DNA from 4 places in the Neobacillus sp. NRS-1170 genome. Region 4 is predicted to be linked to each of the others. Evidence: riboswitches for the same ligand, from Rfam matches in the RefSeq annotation. Region 4 holds a riboswitch; each other region holds the start of a gene.
What was found. Region 4 has a riboswitch for thiamine pyrophosphate ahead of ACIFOT_RS00205 (thiamine phosphate synthase). Riboswitches for the same ligand answer to the same signal wherever they lie in the genome.
Positions count from the first base shown of each region.

Region 1: another riboswitch for thiamine pyrophosphate. It lies ahead of thiT (energy-coupled thiamine transporter ThiT); the one in region 4 lies ahead of ACIFOT_RS00205 (thiamine phosphate synthase).
Region 2: another riboswitch for thiamine pyrophosphate. It lies ahead of thiM (hydroxyethylthiazole kinase); the one in region 4 lies ahead of ACIFOT_RS00205 (thiamine phosphate synthase).
Region 3: another riboswitch for thiamine pyrophosphate. It lies ahead of thiC (phosphomethylpyrimidine synthase ThiC); the one in region 4 lies ahead of ACIFOT_RS00205 (thiamine phosphate synthase).

Region 1 is NZ_JBITPF010000036.1:44,213-47,971, reverse strand. It holds gene feoB (ferrous iron transport protein B) at 1-523, opposite strand, end outside; gene ACIFOT_RS16185 (FeoA family protein) at 523-747, opposite strand; gene thiT (energy-coupled thiamine transporter ThiT) at 892-1,476, opposite strand; TPP riboswitch at 1,549-1,655, opposite strand; gene ACIFOT_RS16175 (histidine kinase N-terminal domain-containing protein) at 1,855-3,015, shown strand; gene ACIFOT_RS16170 (GNAT family N-acetyltransferase) at 3,122-3,688, shown strand.
Region 2 is NZ_JBITPF010000032.1:70,014-73,772, forward strand. It holds gene thiD (bifunctional hydroxymethylpyrimidine kinase/phosphomethylpyrimidine kinase) at 1-469, opposite strand, end outside; gene thiM (hydroxyethylthiazole kinase) at 483-1,289, opposite strand; TPP riboswitch at 1,370-1,479, opposite strand; gene ACIFOT_RS15085 (glutaredoxin family protein) at 1,630-1,875, opposite strand; gene ACIFOT_RS15090 (TatD family hydrolase) at 1,890-2,681, opposite strand; gene ACIFOT_RS15095 (hypothetical protein) at 3,039-3,233, shown strand; gene ACIFOT_RS15100 (spermidine synthase) at 3,582-3,759, shown strand, end outside.
Region 3 is NZ_JBITPF010000014.1:250,537-254,295, forward strand. It holds gene ACIFOT_RS06810 (MFS transporter) at 1-818, shown strand, start outside; gene ACIFOT_RS06815 (small acid-soluble spore protein H) at 861-1,040, opposite strand; TPP riboswitch at 1,206-1,319, shown strand; gene thiC (phosphomethylpyrimidine synthase ThiC) at 1,496-3,253, shown strand; gene ACIFOT_RS06825 (helix-turn-helix domain-containing protein) at 3,461-3,759, opposite strand, start outside.
Region 4 is NZ_JBITPF010000003.1:49,144-52,902, forward strand. It holds gene phaC (class III poly(R)-hydroxyalkanoic acid synthase subunit PhaC) at 1-777, shown strand, start outside; gene ACIFOT_RS00200 (hypothetical protein) at 1,032-1,721, shown strand; TPP riboswitch at 1,849-1,957, shown strand; gene ACIFOT_RS00205 (thiamine phosphate synthase) at 2,109-2,693, shown strand; gene thiO (glycine oxidase ThiO) at 2,695-3,759, shown strand, end outside.

The DNA.
Region 1 (3,759 bases), on a different contig from region 4:
CTTCAACCTCATTCCCATAATGAACAAGATTCCTATTTATGGGGATGATAGAATTCGTGGAAATGACATCTACAAGCTTATCGCAGCCCTTCCCGCTTCGAGCGACTGCAGGAACAACAGGAACGCCGAGTATTTTAGCCAGCTTTGATGCATCAATGTGAATTCCGCGTTTATTTGCGACATCTATCATATTTAGTCCGATAAGAGCAGGCTTTTCAAATTCCAGCAATTGCAAAGTCAAATGCAAATTGCGCTCTAATTGAGAAGCATCGAGAATATTTAGCAAGCGATCCACTGATTCATTTAAAAAGAATGACGTTACAACCCCTTCATCCTTTGAAAGCGGATTTAGAGTATACACACCAGGCAAGTCAATTAATCTGCCAATATTATTTTTAAATACTCCTACTTTCTTTTCAACTGTTACACCGCTCCAGTTGCCAACATACTCATAGGAACCTGTTAGATTATTAAACAGCGAGGTTTTCCCAGTATTGGGGTTTCCAATTAGAGCAATTTCCATTATATTCTCACCACTTCTATTTGAATTGCTTCTTTCCTCCGGATTCCAATACACTGGCCGCAGGATTCTATCATAATAGGACCGCCAAAGGGCATTACACACTTCACGCAAACTTCTGATCCTTCAGTAATTCCTAAATCTAGCAATCGTCTTTGTACGAGGTGACCCACATGTGAAATGTCAATAATTTTTCCTTTATCCCCTGCTTTTAATAAACCAAACATGTATTTTCACCCTATCTATGTTAATTGAGAATGATTCTCTTTCTTTATAAGGTAATTTTATCATTTAGTTAAGGTATTTAGCCTATTCAACTTGTGACAAAAAAGCGAAAAAAAAAAGCCGCGAGGCTTTTCTTTTGTTAAAACTTATTTTTCCCGGACTAGCATTCTCTTTGGCATTGCTCCAATAACAAGAATGACAATGATGGCACTAATCACAAAGCTAGGAAGCATATATGTCCCATTATAAAGCAGGGAATAAATCATAACCGGCTGGCCCTTTGGGGCATACTCTCCAAAGAAAACGAACCCTGAAACGAAATGGCATAGATAACGAAGCAAGCTCCCAATGAAAGCACCAAATATTACATAGCTAATCCATTTACCTTTTTTCCCTTCATTAAGCATTTTGCTTATCTGACGGGCAAAAATGCCCGCAAAGCCTACCACTGTAAAAGCTATAAAGTAATCAATAATTCCTTGAATAATTGTATATACTTGCGCAAAACCAAGAATGAACTGTAATAATCCTAATAAAAATCCGGTTAAAAGGCCGCCTTTCATTCCCCAGCGGAAGGCCATTAGGAAAATCGGTACCATTGCGATTGAAACCGATCCTCCCTGCGGCCAGATTTTAAACGAAAGAATATTTCCCACATAATCCAATAAATACGCGAGCGCAGTAAAAACAGCAACCTCGGTAATAAATAAAGTATTATTTCTTTTAGTCATTTCAATTTCTCCCTCCATTTTGGTAAACAAAAAAAAGCAATGCAAGACATAAGGATTGTCTGCATTGCTAATCTATCTGGCAAACCACATCCCTACGCTAGTGTTAACTAACAGGTTCATAGGGTCAGAACTCAACCGTTCACTCTCAGCCGCCATTTGCAGCTCCCCCTGTGGAACTATACAATTAATTCTTTATGAATATACTACTATTCCAAATCGAATACAAGGGTAAATTTAAACTATTTTTAAAAGAAGATTTTTGTGACAAATTAACTATGTAAATATTAGGAAAATAATTTTAACATGTTTTTAAGAGGGTTTTTTGTCATTATCAGCGAATTATGATGGTAAGGCGTAATGTGTTTCGGGAGGGACAATATGTTTAAAAATGATCAAACAGATTTAATTGCTTTCTTTGATAAACATAAAGATCAATTGCTTCTTGATTGGGAAAATTCATATATTATTTCTAAAGAAGACCCATATATAGAAAAAATAAGCGAAAATGGCAAAGCACTTTTTCATGTTATCTTAAATATGCATAAGTTGACCGAAGAGGAGCTTTTGTTAGTAATCGAAAAGATTGCAAAAGAAATATCGGAAGAAAGAGTAATTGCCAATATTAACATTGGGGATTTTGTTTATAATGTAAATCTTGGCAGAACGATTATGTACAGTTATTTAAGCAAAACGGGGATATCATGGGGAGAAATGCAAGAATCGATCAATCGGATTAATTTCTGTTTTGACAAGTTTTTATACTATGCAGTTTCTAATTATACAGAAGCAAAAAACAAAATCATCGAGGAAAAGACTATGTTCATCGACTCAACCCATCAGGATCGACTAACCCTTTTGGGTCAAATGACATCCAGCTTTATTCATGAATTTAGAAACCCGCTCACATCTGTTCAAGGATTTATCCAATTGCTTAAAGCTGATTTTCCAAATATGAGATATCTTGATATTATTTCAAGTGAATTAGATCAGTTAAATTTTAGAATCTCTCAGTTTCTGTTATTATCCAAGAAAGAATTGATTGGGAAGGAAAAGGATTACTTTAAACTAAATAAATTGATAGACGAAGTTTTGAACTTTCTCTACCCTAGCATACTTGATGGCAAAGTTAAAATAATCAAAGAGTTGTGTGAGGAAATAACGCTGCACGGTTATGCTGATGAAATTAGACAGGTTTTTATCAATATTATATTTAATGCAATTGATGTTTTAAATCATCATGCGAATCCCCATCCAACAATAGAAATTAACAGTACTTTAGAAGACAACAAACACATTATTATTACCATTTCAAATAATGGTCCTGCGATTCCAACTGAATTGCAAAAAACAATTTTTGAACCGTTCTTCACGACGAAAAAACTTGGTACTGGTCTAGGTCTATTCGTTTGTAAAGAAATTATTGAAAAACACAAAGGGAAATTAACCTGTAATTCCACACCGAATAAAACCACCTTCTCCATACATTTACCGATTGCATTAAGTTTGGAATCTGAACATTTAATAAATGATAGAAACTAATCCCACTTAATAAAAAGGCGGGATTTTTTTTATCTAGGAAATTTCTTCCGACTTCCCTCTATCTTGCATAGGATATAGGAAAAAATTTAAGCAGGAGAAAAGTCCAATGTTTACATTAAAAGTTGATAATGAAATTGAGCTTCAATTGTTCGAGAGGCACCATGCCTCAAAGCTTTTTCAACTAGTTGAGGACAATCGTAATCATTTGCGGAAGTGGCTGCCCTGGGTAGACAGCATGACTTCTCCCTATCAATTTGAGACGATTATTCCTGTTTGGCTTAATCAATTCGCAGATAGTACCGGATTTAATGTTGGGATTCTTTATAAAGGAGTACTTGTCGGCTCGATTGGCTTACACCAAATGGATTGGCATAATAGCATGACCAGTATTGGCTATTATCTTGCAAAAAATGCGGAAGGCCATGGGGTTATGACCCGAGCTGTTCAAGCATTACTTAACTATGCCTTTTTTCAATTGGGGTTAAATCGAGTAGAAATCCGCTGTGGAGTGAAAAATAAGAAAAGCCGAGCGATACCGGAAAGATTAGGATTTGTGAAGGAAGGTTTAATTAGAGATGGCGAACATTTAAATGGTCACTTCCATGACCTAATCGTTTATAGCATGCTAGCTCGTGAATGGAATGGTTCTGGGAACATTAATAAGAACCTTTAAAGCTGCTTTTATTAGCAGTTTTTTTGTTATGCTGGCTTTTTTTGCTTTTTAACGCCTATTTTGAAATAATA
Region 2 (3,759 bases), on a different contig from region 4:
CCTCTTTATCTTTGGCCGTTTGAATCGACATGCCAGTAAGAACCTCTGCTTCCGGTATGTTCGGTGTAATGACCCTTGCAAGCGGCAATAAATATGTTTTCATAGCTGATATGGCTTCCTTCTGCAGTAAAGAAGCGCCACCCTTAGCAATCATGACGGGGTCTACCACAAGATTTTCCCAATTATATTTTCTTATATTTTCAGCAACCGCCTCGATAATCTCTGCATTAAACAGCATTCCGGTTTTCACGGCATCCGTTCCCATATCATCACCAATCGCTTGCATTTGTTTTACTACGGCTTCTACTGACATCGGATACACTCCATGAACACCGAGTGTATTTTGCGCGGTAACTGCGGTTAAAGCTGACATCCCAAAAACCTGTAATTCCTGAAAAGTTTTAAGATCTGCCTGGATTCCCGCTCCACCGCCGCTATCCGATCCTGCAATCGTTAATGCTTTTTTCATTTTATTTGCCCCCTTAAACCTGTTTGATTGCGCAGTATTGTTTGATATCATCAGTTGAAACAACTGACAATTGGTTTAAAAATTCGATTTGGAAACTGCCTGGTCCTTGTTCAATTGTTTTTTGTGCTGCCTTTTCCGCTGCAATTCCATAAAAAGTTAACGCAGCAACGGAAGCCTTGATTAGATCTTTTTCGACACCTGCAAAAGCACCGATTACAGAGGTCAATAAGCATCCTGTGCCCGTTACTTTTGTTAAAATTGGATGACCATTTGCAATGGCATATGTGGTATTGCCATCGCTGACGATATCTTCCTTTCCGGTAATGACTACTAAGCAATTCATTTTCTGGGCAGCTGTAATCGCAAGATCAATCACATTTCCCTCGGTATTACCAGCGTCAACGCCCTTGATTTCCCACTTTTCACCAACGACATTTGCAATTTCCGCCGCATTTCCTCTAATGATTGCGACTTTAACTTCCTTCATGATTTTTTGGGCTGTGTCTGTCCGATAGCTTGTTGCTCCAGCACCAACTGGGTCAAAAATGACCGGGACATTGTGTTGATTTGCAGATTTTCCTGCAAGAATCATAGAATTGACGTTTTGAGAGTTTAAGGTACCAATATTTAAAACGAGCGCACTAGCGATTTTGGCCATATCGGCTACTTCTTCCTCTGCATAAGCCATAACCGGTGATGCCCCAAGTGCCAAAAGCCCATTTGCGGTAAAATTCGTTACCACTACATTTGTGATATTATGTACAAGTGGATTCACTTCTCTTACTTTTTGTAATGTTTCATACAAACTGTTTTTTTCCATTAGATTTTCCTCTTTTCTTTTTTTAAAATAAAAAAACCAGATCCACACATGGACCTGGTTCATAAGCAAGTAAGCGCAATGACTATTCTCGACTACTTTCCTACGCTGGTATTATCCAGATCAGGTCCAAAGGGTTAAAAACGTTGCCGTTTTCTCTCAGCCCGCATTATGGGCACCCCTAGTAGATACTTAACGTATTAATTTCAAATCAATAATACTCCTATTAAACTTATAAGTAAAGATTTAATTACTTAAAAAAATTATCCTATAAGGTTTACATAATATTATTATGATAAATAAAAAATACTTCCTTGTCTATTCCTTCATATACTAAATGTTTTTATTCTTTTTTCGCCAGCTCCATTAGCTCCTTTAATTCATTTGTAAATCCTTTCACTACCCGATTACCAACAACTGTTACTGGCACCCCTAAAAAACCGTACCCTTCCACTTCCTTTTGATATTCAGGGTTTTCCGAAACGTTCCTAGTTTCAAAAAGGATCCCTTCTTCTGTAAGAACTTTTTTAACCATTGTACATTCAATGCAGTCGTTTGTCGTATAGACTATCACTTGCTTGCTCATCATTGATTTCCCTTCTTTTAACGATTTTCTAGCTCATAAAATGATACCGTGTTTCGCCATAATGTATCAGAAACTTCTTCTAATGACAATTTTTTTATTTTTGAAATTTCCCGTATTGTTTCAATCATCATATTCGGATGGGTCATTTTCCCGGTAAAAGGACCTTCGAACGGCCATGGACCGTCTGTTTCAATCATTATCTGCTCTAGAGGATACATGTGAACGATGTTCCTTATTTTTTCTTTATAAACGATATCAGGGGTAACAGAAATAAAATAGCCATTCTCTATCATTCTCATGATGGTTTTCTGGTCTCCCTTAAACCAGTGAAAATGTGCCTTTTTAATAGAGTACTTTTCCAAAAGATCACAAACAATCGGTGCATCCTCATGGACTGCGTGAAGGACAATTGGTTTATCCCATACGACCGCACTTTGGACAAATTTCTCCAGTATATTATGATATTGTTCATATTGGACGTCAGAAACCTTATTCTGTTGCCTTAAATAATATGGAAGCCCAACCTCTCCGATAGCAATCATGTCGCCACGGTGCTGATCTATCCACTTTAGTAATTCACTTATGTACTCCTTACTAGCCAATGATTGCTCTGGGTGGAAACCAAAAGCTGCCTTCACTTTTTGATATTTTCGGCTTAATTCAAGGTTTCTTATACACGAATCAAGATCAGTTGAAACGGAAATCATTCTATCTATCAGTGGAGAACTATTCATTATATGTTTCATTTCATCATCTTTGTATTGGTCAAGATGAATATGGGCATCAATCATTTTAAGCAACTTACACATCCCCTTTATATCAACAAATAAAGCGCTTTCATACGACAAATAAATTCGAGAAATGTCTGTTCTTGCGCTTTCCCAAGGAATAAAGGAATATTTCCTCGACCGTTAATTTTTAATAGAGCCTATAATATAGCCATTTTACCATTCCTTATCCTAAGAAAACATGAAAACAGGAAATAATTTAAACTCTTCATTGTTTCGACTTTTTTCGCTCTAATTCTCTAAATACAAACAAAACCCCATGAATGTCCGTGGACATTCATGGGGTTTTGTCTTTCTATGGTGCCTGACACCATGATAAATATTTGGAATGTTTTGTGTATGGAAATATAATATATTAATAGTATGGGGGTGTTTCTGGTGGGAAATGAGATGAAGGGGCCGAAATCGCATTCTAGTACGAATAACAATAATAAGACTGACGTAAGGGTTAACAATCATTTTAGTCTTACTATCAATTTTGGTGATTCTTTAAATATTCTTGCATTAATTGCTGGGATTTATTTCATTAGGAGAATTGCCAAGAAACAAAAATTGAAGAAAGAAAAATTGTAATGGGATGTAATTTTTTAGATTCATAGATATAATCACTAGAAAATACCGAATCCGCCCAAATTAGAAATATCTAATTTGGGCGGATTTTAATTTATTAATAGAATATTAGTAGCAATACTTTACCATAATTATTCAAAAGGCTAGTGTTCTTATTGGTGGTAAACTATCAATCAAATAAAAATATTCACCTAATTATAAATAATAGCCATTCCATTATTACGCCTCTGATTCCCAATATTAATATACTAAGCCGGTTACCATTTTCCTCGGAACTTCTATGCTAATTATTCACTCGAATATTAACCCAGATGAATACTCTGTAGTAAAACATGCTATGGAGGTGTAAATATGGAACCGAAAACTAGAAATGATGGTTTGGAAATACAATTTTTCCTATATGGGTTAACAATAGTTTATAAAACTTCAAGCTCTAATCAAAATATTTACGTTACAGAGCGGAGTGAATTCAACGGAATACGTGGGAAATTTCGAATGCTTCAATTTTCTCCAGAGGTTGTCCAAGGAA
Region 3 (3,759 bases), on a different contig from region 4:
AGGATATTCGAAACGCCGCCAATTCTTTAACTCAAGTCAGTATGCAGGTGTTAAGAATATCAGGACCGATTATTGGAGGATTGATTGTATCTTCCTTATCTTCAGGCTGGGGATTTGGAATTGATGCCGTTACTTACATTATTTCATTAATCTTTTTATTTAGCCTTCGGACGTTATCCTTTCAAAAAATAAAAGAAATTCAAAGTGAGAAAAATTCAATCAAACAGGATTTTTTGGAAGGGATTGTGGTCCTTAAAGAAAAGCCCTGGTTATGGATTACGATTCTAGCATTCTCCTTAATAAATATTTTTTCAGGCGGCATCATTAGGGTGTTAATACCATGGCTTGTAAATATTTATTATGAGTTTGAACCAGTTGTATTTGGTCTTGTTCTTTCTTCGTCCGGGGCAGGGGCTATTTTGTGTGGGATCATTTTTGGTTTAAGAAAAGAATGGAAAAAAAGAGGGTTGCTTGCTTATGGGGGAGTTGCATTAAGTGGAGCAGCATTGTTAATGATGCCATTTATCTCGAGTGTTCCGATTTTAATGTTGTGTATGTTTATGGAAGGTGCCGGAATTATGTTATTCGGTTTGATTTGGGAAACGAGTCTTCAAGAACTTGTCCCAGAAGAAAAATTTGGGAGAGTCGCGAGCTTAGATATGTTAGGTTCATTTGCTCTTTTACCTTTAGGATATCTGATAACTGGCTGGTTAGCAGAAGGGATGGGAGAAATCTTCACTTTTATTCTTTTTAGTAGTATCATCATTTTCATTTCTGTTGCCGTCATGCTGAATGAAGAGATAAGAGGCTTTAACTAAAAATGAAAAAGCAGTAAACGTTCTTTACTGCTTTTCGTTTCATCATCGTTCTACTAGGTTTGTAACAGAAACACTTTGTTTATTGCTTGGTTCGTCTAGCGGATGAATGGTTGCTTTTCCACTTTGTTGATCTACATGCTCAATATAAATGCGTGTACCGTTATAGGTCACGTTTTCCATTTGCGGTGAATTACATATTTCCTGTGCGCGTTGTGCATCCATCATGAGTAACCTCCTTTCGTTTTTTACTACAAGAGTATTTGTATTAAACGAAGGGTTTATTCGTATGAATGGAATAATTTATTGGTTGAGTGATGTAAAAAGCTTTATTAATAGTTAGAATTATGTTATTAATTATATGTAAGTTACATAACAATATATTGTTGTTTGTTCTACTAGGGGGGTCCGATGGCTCGGACTGAGAGAAGGATGCATAAAATCCTTTGACCCTTTGAACCTGATCTGGATCATACCAGCGTAGGGAAGTAGTTTTGAAGGTGTCATTTTCGTTTTTCGATTATGCGCCGCTACTTTTTGACGATTAATCAGGTTCTGTTTTCCAACAGAGCCTTTTTTTATTGTCATCTATTTATATGTCTGTCTATGGACTTAACATGTAATGGACTATGCTGTAACTTCTAGATTGCAAAATCTATCATTTTTAGGAGGAAGTTACAATGCAAAAGGAAGTAAATGTAAACATCGGAATACAATCACCATTTACAGGAAGCAGAAAAGTTTATCTTGAAGGATCAAGACCTGACATTAAAGTCCCGATGAGAGAAATTCAGTTGACACGAACGGTTACAACTTATGGTGAAGAGGAAAATGCACCTGTTCGAGTTTATGATACAAGTGGGCCTTATACAGACCCGAACCATCAAATTGATATCAGGAAAGGGCTTCAGGCACTTCGCAAAAAATGGATTTATGAACGCAATGATGTTGAAAACTATGCGGGAAGAGAGATAATGCCACGAGATAATGGCTACCGTGATGCAGACGAGCGGGCCAATCTTGAATGGTTTCCTAACATAAACAAATCACCTTTGCGTGCCAAAAAAGGCCATAATGTTACCCAAATGCATTATGCGAAAAAAGGGATCATCACTCCAGAGATGGAGTTTATCGCGATTCGTGAAAATGTAGAGCCTGCATTCGTCAGGGATGAAGTTGCCCGCGGGAGAGCAATTATTCCAGCCAATATAAATCACCCTGAAAGTGAACCGATGATTATTGGACGAAATTTCCATGTGAAAATCAATGCCAATATTGGAAATTCAGCTGTTTCTTCCTCGATTGAAGAAGAGGTTGAAAAAATGACGTGGGCTGCTCGCTGGGGAGCTGATACAATCATGGATTTATCCACTGGAAAAAATATACACACAACAAGAGAGTGGATTATTCGCAATGCCCCTATCCCAGTAGGAACGGTGCCGATATATCAAGCCCTTGAAAAGGTGAACGGAATTGCTGAGAATCTAACCTGGGAAGTTTATCGCGATACCTTGGTTGAACAAGCGGAACAAGGGGTCGATTATTTTACGATTCATGCTGGTGTGTTGTTACGTTTTATCCCTTTGACAGCGAAACGGACGACAGGTATTGTATCCCGTGGGGGTTCGATTATGGCGCAGTGGTGTCTGGCCCACCATCAGGAAAATTTTCTTTACACCCATTTTGAAGAAATTTGTGAAATTTTAAAGAAGTATGATATTTCGGTTTCATTGGGAGATGGACTTCGCCCTGGCAGCATTGCCGATGCCAATGATGAAGCGCAATTTGCAGAGCTTGAAGCTTTAGGGGAATTGACGGAAATTGCCTGGAAGCATGATGTCCAGGTCATGATTGAAGGCCCTGGACATGTTCCGATGCATATGATTAAGGAAAATGTGGAAAAGCAAATGGAAATTTGTAGAGAAGCTCCTTTTTATACGCTTGGGCCCTTAACAACCGATATTGCACCAGGTTACGACCATATTACTTCCGCCATTGGCGCCGCGATGATTGGCTGGTTTGGAACCGCCATGCTTTGCTATGTAACACCAAAGGAACATCTTGGCTTACCCAATAAGAATGACGTTCGTGATGGTGTTATTGCTTATAAAATTGCGGCACATGCTGCTGATCTGGCCAAAGGTCATCCAGGGGCGCAATTGAGAGACAATGCCTTATCGAAAGCTCGTTTCGAATTCAGATGGGAAGACCAATTCAACCTTTCATTGGATCCAGAACGTGCAAGAGAATACCATGATGAAACGCTCCCTGCTGAAGGGGCCAAAACAGCTCATTTTTGTTCCATGTGTGGTCCAAAGTTCTGTTCGATGAAAATTTCCCATGATATTCGAGGTATGGCAAAGGAAGATGAAAGGTATGCAGGTATGAAGAAAAAAGCGGAGGAGTTTCTCATCAATGGGTCAAAATTATACCGATAATACTTCTTCCTATGAAGTAAAAAGATTAATAGAAGAAATTGATGATTTATACCAAAAAATTCATTTTTTAAAAGGTAGAATAGAATCCATTCAGTGCCGATGTAGACATATTTTTTGGGAAACCCCTGGAATGAGAAAATGTCAGAAGTGTGGGTTCGCTGAAAGCACCTATTATTAATGGAGTAATTAGAAAAAGGCTCAACATTTTCATGTTGGGCCTTTTTCTAATTTTAATTCTCTTTTTGAACGTATAAAGGCGACAAAGTCGATTGTTTCGTCTGCCGTTAATGGTTCCCCATCTATCAAAAGAGAAGGGGATAGGGGATATATGGCAGTTGTGATTTCAACTGTTGACTGCATCCGATGCAACTCATCTGTTCTCCCTAACAAATAATCAACTGACTTATCAAATAATTCCGCTATTTGTGTTAATGAGAGTAAGGAAGGTTCCCGGTATCCTGACTCATAACCAGCATAAGTGCTTTTAGCGATTCCTAATTGATCAG
Region 4 (3,759 bases):
GTCTATCTCCTTGAATGGGGGACCCCAGGTTACGAAGATCGAAATATGAAACTTGATGATTTTATCGTTGACTATATACCAAGAGCGGTTAAAAAAGTCTTAAAAACATCAAAAGCAGACGAATTGTCCATCCTTGGATATTGCATGGGCGGTACGATGACGTCTATATTTGCAGCACTTTACCCTGAATTACCGATTCGTAATCTAATTTTTATGACAAGTCCTTTTGATTTCGAGAATTCAGGCTCTTACGGGGCAATGCTGAATGAAAAATATTTTAATATTGATAAAGTAGTAGATACTCTAGGTGTGATTCCTCCTGAAATGATTGACTTTGGAAACAAATTGATTAAACCAATGGGAAATTTCTTTGGACCATTTGTAAGTCTTGTCGATCGTGCTGATAACGAGAAATTTGTAAAAAACTTTAAACTACTGCAAAAATGGTTGAATGATGGAATTCCATTTCCAGGTGAAGCATATCGCCAGTGGATAAGAGATTTTTATCAAAAAAACAAACTGATTAAAGGGGAACTGGTTGTCCGCGGTCGTAAGGTCCATCTGAACAATATCACTGCTAATGTACTAAATTTGGCAGGTAAATCTGATCTAATTGCCCAGCCGCATATGGTAGAAGCCTTGATGGACGCTATTTCTAGTAAAGATAAACAGTTTAAAAATTTACCTGTTGGTCATACGTCCATTACATTTGGCAGCCAAGCTACAAAAATAACTTACCCAACTATTGGTGACTGGCTTGGTGAACGTTCTAACTAATTATTTAACTATTAATAAGTGCTATTATTTTTTTCTGCAGGTGAGTGTTTTTATGCACTCACTTTTTATATTATCTGATTCATTTTTGGAAAATGAATCCATGAGAATAACATATATGAAAGGAATTATTTAATTAGTTCTTGGAATGGAAATCCTAATGGATGAAAAAACTATAGGAATGAAATCTAATTGGTAATGTAGTAAAAGGAGACACACTGGTAGTATGCATAAATGAAATTCGGGAGGCATAACGAATGAGAAGGATAAATCCAGGCTCCGTCATTTCTTACATAAAGTATGGGAATCTAAAGATACCAAAGAATATTCAGTACGAATGCCCGGAATGCAGAAAAACCACTGAATTTATGCTTAATGCAAACTACCAGAGCAGTAAGCATGGCATGGTAACTGAGAGTAGTTGTCCATTATGTAAAAAATCAGCAGTATTCGTCATAATGACTAAGGAAGGTATAGATGAACAAGGCGAAAATGCTGATACTTTTATTTATGACCTTCAAGCTTCCAAACATCCGGTAAATCAAATAGAAAGTCTACCCAATATACCCAAGGATCTGATCAGGGCCTACCGTTCAGCAATAAATGTTTATGAAGCTAGAGAAAATTCAGCTACTGCCGTTATGTCAAAACGTGTGATTGAAAGTATCCTAAAGCATTTTCTCGGGGATAAAAGTAAGGCTCAGCCTTTGTCTCAACAGCTTGAAATCCTGCCGAATCATGTGGATTTGGCAAAGCCTATTCAATCCCTTAGCCATTTATTGGCAACTGAGGGTTCCCTTCATCGGATGCTTGAATTGGAAACGGAAATGGATTACGAGACAACATCGTTAATAATGGACTTATTAGAAAACTTGATTGAGTATCTTTTTGTTTTGCCCGGGAAAATCGAAGTTACCAATAATAAGATAGGAAAGAAATTTAATTAGCAGAAAGCATAGTAAACTAAATATAAGTTAAATGAAGGTTCCCTTAGTATAAAAAAGTTATTTAACTTTTCTAACAGAAGTGTTAACATTATCCTTAAAGGTTAACATTACAAATTAATATTTCAAGCAATTCCGCTAGAGGTGCCTTTTTAAAGGGCTGAGATTGAAGTGTTACTTCGGGACTCTATGAACCTGATCTGGGTAATACCAGCGTAGGGAAGTGGAAAACTGGATATTTGAAGAACCATCGTTTCTATTCAAATTTTCGACCACTTCCTTAAACATTTGGAAGTGGTTTTTTGTTTTTCACTTTATTTCATAGATAAGCGGAATCTTCTCAAAGGAGGGACTTGTATTTTCACTAGTTTTAATGGGAAAGAGTTCCATATTATCTCCAATGGAAAAATGCCGATCGAGCAATTATGTGAAATTGTAATGGATATTCACCCATATGTAACGGCGATTCACTTACGAGAGAAACAAAGATCAGCTAGGGAGCTTTTTCACGCAGTTGAACTTTTAACAAAGAAAAACATACCCCTATCTAAGATCATTATTAATGATCGGGTCGATGTTGCCTTCGTAACAAGGGTCAGGGGAGTTCAATTAGCCTTTCATAGTTTAGATGCAGACCTTGTAAAAGAAAATTTTCCTCAACTTGTGTTAGGGAGTTCCATTCACTCCTACGAGGAAGGAGAAAAAGCAAAAGAGAAGGGTGCTGATTACCTCCTATACGGTCATGTTTTCCCTTCACAGTCAAAACCGGGTAAGACCCCAAAAGGGTTTGAAGAATTATCGAGGCTAACACAACTATCCATTCCTGTTATTGCTATCGGAGGCATAACCCCAGAGAATACGGGGCAGGTACTTCAGGCAGGGGTAAAGGGGATTGCAGTCATGTCAGGAGTTTTAGAAGCGCCCGATCCATTATCCGCTGTTAAAACTTACGTTCATGCATTAGAGGAGGGTTAAAGTGGAAAATTCATTTGATGTTGCCATAATTGGTGGAGGAATTAATGGGACCTCCATTGCCTATCAACTATCAAAAATGGGAAGAAAAGCAATCATCATTGAGAAAGATCAATTGGCTTGCCAAGCGTCAAGTGCGGCTGCCGGAATGCTGGCAGCACAAGCGGAGATTGAACAAGACGGTCCTTTATTCCAGTTGGCTTTAAAAAGTCAGGCGATGTTTTCTGCAATCACAAGTGAGTTATATGAATATTCAGGAATCGATATCGAGTATGTGAATAAAGGGATGTTCAAAATTGCTGAAACCGAAGAAATAGCAAACGAAGTAAAAAAACAGGTTGCCTTTCAAAGGAAATGGGATCCAAAAATTAAATGGCTGGATGCAAAGGAATTACAAGAAATGGAACCTTCCCTTTCGCCAAATGTAGTCGGAGCGATGTTTCTCCCTAACGATGGGCATGTGCAGCCAGCAAAGTTAACCGATGCGTTTGCCAAAGCGGCAGTCTATTTTGGGGCGGAAATACGTGAAAACACGGAGGTCCTTTCGTTTATTTTTGAAAATGGACAGGTGAAAGGGGTTAAAACCACCAAAGGCATCATACATAGCGAGCAAGTGGTCGTAGCAACTGGGGCTTGGGCGGCGAAATTAATGCGTGAATCTGGGCTGGATATTAGTGTTTACCCTGTGAAAGGTGAGTGCTTTTCGATAAAAACGGATAAACCGATCATCAACACGACGATTTTTTCCGATAAACGCTGTTACCTGGTCCCAAAACGAAATGGGGAAATTTATATTGGGGCTACCATGATTGAACATACTTTTGATAACAAGGTAACGCCAGAAGGAATTACTACATTAATAGAAAGAGCCTCTCAACTTGTTCCTCAGATCAAGAAGGCAGCGTGGGAGCGGGTGTGGTCGGGAATTAGGCCGCAAACTGCCGATGGACTTCCTTACCTTGGTGAGCATCCCAACTGGAAGGGTCTGTTTGTTGCCTCAGGGCATTTTCGAAATGGGATTTTATTAAGTCCGATTACAGGGAAACTAGTAGCTGATCTATTGTCAGGC